2 regions of the Pandoraea commovens genome follow, and region 2 is predicted to be linked to the other one. Evidence: predicted binding sites of a transcription regulator. Region 2 holds the regulator's gene; the other holds the start of a gene.
What was found. Region 2 encodes FNR, which switches genes on or off when oxygen is low (the NO sensors DNR and NnrR bind a similar motif). Its sites were predicted from a motif close to TTGATNNNNATCAA; they were not measured.
Positions count from the first base shown of each region.

Region 1: NTU39_RS04030 (OmpW/AlkL family protein) is a predicted target of FNR. The motif match lies at 1,894-1,907, and genes of this name have one in related genera.

Region 1 covers NZ_CP102780.1:798,035-801,132, reverse strand. Annotated here, with positions in the region: gene NTU39_RS04035 (penicillin-binding protein 1A) at 1-1,727, opposite strand, end outside; gene NTU39_RS04030 (OmpW/AlkL family protein) at 1,969-2,670, shown strand; gene NTU39_RS04025 (DUF2946 family protein) at 3,009-3,098, shown strand, end outside.
Region 2 covers NZ_CP102780.1:2,489,358-2,492,455, reverse strand. Annotated here, with positions in the region: gene scpB (SMC-Scp complex subunit ScpB) at 1-774, opposite strand, end outside; gene fnr (fumarate/nitrate reduction transcriptional regulator Fnr) at 1,113-1,859, shown strand; gene NTU39_RS11620 (YybH family protein) at 2,148-2,570, shown strand; gene NTU39_RS11615 (LysR family transcriptional regulator) at 2,599-3,098, opposite strand, start outside.

The DNA of each region.
Region 1 (3,098 bases), 1.7 Mb from region 2:
CGCGCGGGCGAGAACGTCGCCAACACTTCGCCTTCGCTGTTCGTGATCTCCGTGACCATCGTCGGCTCGCGATACTCGCCGCCGTCCGCGATCGTGCCATAGGCCGCCACCATCTCCTTGAGCGAGACGGGGCTCGTGCCCAGCGCCAGCGAGGGCACCGGATCGAGCTTGCTCTCGCGTACGCCCATCGCGCGAGCGAGGCCGACCACGCGCGACGGTCCGACATCCTGCATCAACTGCGCCGTGACGGTATTGCGCGATTGCGCCAGCGCGTCGGCGAGCTTCATCGGCTTGTTGGTCGGCGTGGTGTCGTCGCTGGGTCGCCAGATTTCGCCGCCTGCAAGCGGAATCTCCACCACCTGATCGACGATGGTGTCGTCCGGCTTGCGTCCCTTGACGAAGGCCGCGCCATACACAAACGGTTTGAACGTCGAGCCCGGCTGTCGACGCGCTTGCTGCACGTGATCGAACGGGTCGGTCGTAAAGTCACGGCTGCCGACCCACGCGCGAATTTCGCCAGTACGCGGATCGATGGCGAGGAAACCGGCTTGCACGCGCGTCTTCGTCGTGCGCAGGTTCTGCATGAACGTCTTGTCGGCGAACAGACGCTTCATCGCCGCTTCGGGCGCTTCGCCCCCGGCCACGGCATTGCGGTATTCCGCCGTCTCGCGCACGAACGACTGGACCAGCGCCGTACTGTCGCGCCAACCGCCGCGTGCCGACCAGTTCGCGTCGGCAATGCCTTGCAATTGATTCGCCTGACGCGTGAGCGCCTGCGTCGCCATCGACTGCAAGCGTGCGTCGATGGTGGTGTGCACCACCAAACCGTCAGAGTAAATGTTGTAGTCGTTGCGATCCGCCCAGCCGATCAGCCACTTGCGCAATTGCTGTGCGAAGTGCGGCGCAGGCCCCGGCTCTTCCGTCTGACGTTCGAAGTCGACGCGCAACGGCCGCTTTTGCAGCGCCGCGAGCTTCGACGCATCGAGATCGCCGAACCTCACCATCTGCGCGAGCACCGTGTTACGGCGTTGCAGTGCGCGCTCGGGATTGATCACCGGGTTGTAATAGCTGTTGCCCTTGAGCATGCCGACGAGCGTGGCGGCTTCTACGACGTCCAACTGATCGGCAGACTTGTCGAAATAGGTGCGCGCGGCCATTTCGATGCCGTATGCGTTGTACAGGAAGGGCACCGTGTTCAGGTACGTCTCGAGAATCTCGGGCTTCGTGTACAGCGCTTCGATCTTCAGCGCGGTGATCGCTTCCTTGAGTTTGCGAGTGAGCGTCGGGGCGCGGCCGATGTCGTCGGGGTACAGATTGCGGGCGAGCTGCTGCGTGATCGTCGAGCCGCCCTGACGGTCACCGGAGAACGTGCGCAGCGCCGCCCCCGCCGTACGCTTCAGATCGATGCCGTGGTGCTCATAAAAACGATGGTCCTCCGTCGACACCAGCGCCTTGACGACGTTGGGCGAGATATCTTTCAGCGCCACCCACTCGCGATTCGACGGCCGGAACTCGGCCAGCAACTTCCCGTCGACGGACAGGACCTGCGCAGGCTGGTCGACCTTTGCACGACGGATATCACGAATACTCGGCGTGAACGGAATCAGGATCAGCGTATGGGCGACCAGCAGACAAGGCAGCGCCGCCACGACGATCAGCACACCGCGACGCGTGGGATGGCGCAGGTGATGCCAGGCGCGCGCCGCATACGGGGACAGCGGTTGCAAAAGGCGAAGACCCCGCCGACCTGCTTGGGCGACGGCGTGCAGCAGCGAAGAAAACAGCGACGAAATCGGGCGCTTCACGATGGGGGAATGCGTGGCAAAGTCCGCATCCTACCAAAACCGGGGCGCGCGACAGTTTGTCGCATGACGCGGTCGCGCTGTCTCCCGCTTGACGCGCATCAAGTTCCGCAGCGCATCGTGCTTCTACCATCGGTCGTGCTCACACACGACTTTGGACAACATCATGAAGCACTCCCTCGGCGCCACGGCTCTCGCCGCCGCACTGGCTACCGGTGCCGCCCTCTTCAGCGCATCCGCATTTGCACAAAGCACGGCACCGGCCACCGACAACGCCGCCACCACGAAGACCTTCGGTTTCATCAAGGACAGTTCGCAGGGCATCTATGCTGGCGACATCCTCGCGCGCGTGCGCGCTATCGGCATCCTGCCGGATTCGCATGCGAGCGGCAGCGTCCTGCCGACGCTCGGCGTCACCGTCAACAACGCGATCGTGCCGGAACTCGATTTCACGTACATGATTCTCGACAACGTCGGCGTCGAACTCATTCTCGGCATGTCGCGCCATCAGCTCACGTCGAACCTCGGGCATCTCGGCGGCGTGAATGTGTTGCCGCCGACACTCCTGCTGCAATACCACTTCAATCACGCGGGGAAGGTGCGCCCCTATGTTGGCGCGGGCATCAACTACACGCGCTTCTGGAACAGCAACCTGAATGCGGGCGGCACGCCCATCTCGATCAAGAACCACAGTGTCGGACCGGCGCTGCAAGCCGGTGTGGACATCCAGATGACGAAAAACCTCTTCTTCAACATCGACATCAAGAAGATCTGGATGAAGACCGATACGTCGCTCGCGGGCACCGACCTCGGCACGTTGCACATCGACCCGCTGATTGTCGGCGTCGGCGTTGGCATGAAGTTCTGATGTCCGGTGTGGGGCGCCACGTGCCGGGGGGCCGTGGCGCTCCTTTTTTTGGTTCCATCGGACGATGCGGCAAATTGTCGCGTCGTCCCTACATGCGAACGCAAAGCATTTACGCCCCTCGACAAGACCCCCTACAATGCCTCCTTCCCGAGAGCCGCCTGATCCGCGTCTTTGCCTTCACGGCGACCCGCGCGGTTAGCTGATTACGTGATGACCTTATGACGTAATCGGGGGACGCTCTCGCGGGCTGATCCGTCAGACCGCCCGGCGATTCCCGTGTTTTTCGCCCGCCCGCTTGATCCGACTTAATCCGTCTAATCCGTCTAATCCGGCCCAGCATGCGCAAGCTTCGTCAGCATCGCGTCGCAATCGGGATCGCCCTGCTGGCGATCCTGCTGGCTGCGCTCATGCCCGCGATTGCGCAATGG
Region 2 (3,098 bases):
CTGCACTTCGCCTTCGGCCAGCACGGCGTCGAGCAGCGCGTCTTCCGACAGCGCGTCGTCACCGACCGGTGGCGGGCGCTGGCCTTCCGGCAGCCCCTGGGCGAGCGGCAAATCGTCGGCACGCGTTTGCGCCAGACGGGCCAGTGCCTCGGCATCGGCCACCGGCGCGTCGTCCGTAGCTTCTGCTTCGCCCTCTTCGCCCTCGGCACGCTCGCCGAATTCGATGTTCTGCTGCGCCAGCAGATCGATCTGCGCCTGCGCGGCCGGGTCTTCCAACGGCGGCAACGCATCGAGCGCGCGCAGGCCGAGGTCGTCCAGGAAGTCCTTGGTCGTCGCATACAGACCGGGGCGTCCCGGCACGTCGCGATGACCGATCACTTCGATCCAGCCACGATCCTCGAGCTGCTTGATGATCTGCGTGTTGACCGTCACACCGCGAATCTCTTCGATATCGCCACGCGTGACCGGTTGACGGTAAGCAATGATCGCCAGCGTCTCCATCACAGCGCGCGAGTACTTCGGCGGCTTCTCTGGATTGAGGCGGTCAAGGTATTCACGCATGCGTGGACGGCTCTGGAAACGCCAGCCGGTGGCCAACGCCACCAATTCCACACCTCGGCCATCCCATTGCACGCGGATTTCCTCGAGTAGCGCGCGCACCGTGTCACCAGACACGGCGTCATTGAAGAGCTTACGCAGATCGCCGACCTTGAGCGGCTCCTGCGCGCAAATCAACGCGGTCTCGAGGACGAGTTTCGCCTCTTGGGTATTCATGTGCGACTAAGCAGACCGGGGGCTTGGCAACCCGGTATCAGGAATAAATGGATGCTTGGAACCAGAAAACGGTCGTCGATGGAAGACTACCGTTTCGCATAAGCGCGCGCCCTATTGTGTTCGGTCGTAGTGACGGCGGCGCGACCAGAATGCTTCGAAACGACCTGCCGGGAAAACGCCCAGGCCGATAGTGCGGCAAGACGGACGTCCGGTATGTGCGCAATTATTACTGAAACATCCACGCCCGTAAAGCGCCGTCACAAACCTTAGCGTCCCGACTGTCGAAACGACGGGTCGACGCCTCATGGTAAACTCTCGGAATAACTTCAGGGGCCTCCATGACCACCGACATCGGTCGCATTCCCGGCAACCCCATTCCGGTTGCCCAGCCTCGTTGTTCCACATGCTCGCTAGGGCAGTTCTGCCTGCCCGTCGGCATCCCTGAGCCGGAGCTGGAACGACTGGACGCACTCGTGAGCGAGCGCCGCCGCCTCAAAAAGGGCGAAGTGCTCTATCACGCCAACGATGATCTCACCGCCGTCTACGGCATTCGCTTCGGGTCGCTCAAAAGCTGCGTCACGGCCCCCGACGGCCGCGAACAGGTCGTCGGCTTCCACCTTCAGGGCGAACTGATCGGCCTCGACGCCGTGGCCGACAACCATCACCCAACCACTGCCGTGGCGCTCGAAGACAGCGAACTGTGCATCGCCCGCTTCGGCGAGCTTGAGACGCTTTCGCGCCAGGTGCCGTCGCTGCAACGCCAGTTGCATCGTCTGATGAGCCAGGAAATCCGCAACGAGCACCAGCAACTGCTCGCCCTGGGGACGATGCGCGCCGAGGAGCGCCTGGCGGTCTTCCTACTGAATCTCTCCGAGCGCCTGTCCGCCCGGGGTTACGCTGCCAACGAGTTCGTGCTGCGCATGAGCCGTGAGGAAATCGGCAGCTTCCTGGGTCTCAAACTGGAGACGGTCAGCCGCCTGTTCTCGCGTTTCGCGCAGAACGGGATGATCGAAATCCGTCAACGCCACGTCAAGATCATCGACGGCGTCGCCCTGCGCGAACTCGCCGGCGTGCATCACTGCTGATCCGGCTGTCGGGGGTGCGGAGCGCCCCCGCTCATACATCCCCACAGAACTGAGCGCCGCGACTTTCTCGCGTTGCCGATTTGTCGCCAATTCGCGACTACTCCATTACCGATAAGCTACCGGCGCGGCCCTCCCGGCGCCTTGCGCCAGATCAAAAGGAACGACGTTCGACAAGCCCCGGCAAACGCTCCATAATCGGCGCGTTCGCTGCCCCGCCTGTCGGTCGAGGGCGACCACGCATACGACACGCGCTTGTCTCCGATGGAGGACGCCGTTATGCCCGCTGCCATATTTCTCAGTCCGGAAGACGCCGAACACGCGTTCTACGAAGCGCTGCGCGCCGGCGATACGGACTTGCTGATGGATGTCTGGTCGGAAGACGAGGAAGTCGTGTGCATTCACCCTGCGGGACCACGGCACGTCGGCCCGGCGGCGGTCAGAGCAAGCTGGCAGGAGGTCCTCGCCAAAGGCGGCTTACAGGTGATAGCGAATCAACTTCAAGTGGCGCACAACCCGTTGTGCGCCGTTCGCAACGTTCTTGAGCAGATTCAGGTCGAGAGTCAGCCGGAAGCGCGCTTCGCGTTCGTGCTCGCCACGAACGTCTATTTGAAAGAAGCTGACGGTTGGCGTCTGGTACTGCATCATGCCAGCCCTGCCATCGGCCACGAGGACACCGGGTCGCAGATGCCGAGGACGCATCGGCTCCATTGAGTGGGCCTGAATCAGCCTTCGTCGGACCTTAATCCACCGCCGTCGGCCACTGCGCCTCCCAGTACGGCACCGGGCTGAAGCGCGCCTGCAGGAACTCGATCATCGCCTGTGTCTTGGGCGGCACGAACACCCGGCTCGGATAGACGGCCCAGATCGCGACCTCCTCCGCAAGCGGATACGCAGGCAACACCGGCACCAGCTCTCCGCGCTGCAAGTGGGCCGCAACGTCCCACGTCGACTTCAGCGCAATACCCAACCCCGCCAGCACAGCGTCGCGCAGCACCTCGCCGTTATCCGACACCAGTCGCCCGGACACGCGCACGCTCATCGGGCCGCCCGGCGTCACAAACCGCCAGTCGCGCTGGTCGCCGAGCGTCAGACACTCGTGCTGCGCGAGATCGCCGGGATGCTTCGGTGCGCCATGCGCCGCGAGATATGCGGGCGACGCGCACAGCGTGCGCCGGTTGGCCGCGAGCTTGCGCGCGATCAGCGTCGAATCGCGCAATGCCCCAACGCGAATCGCCATAT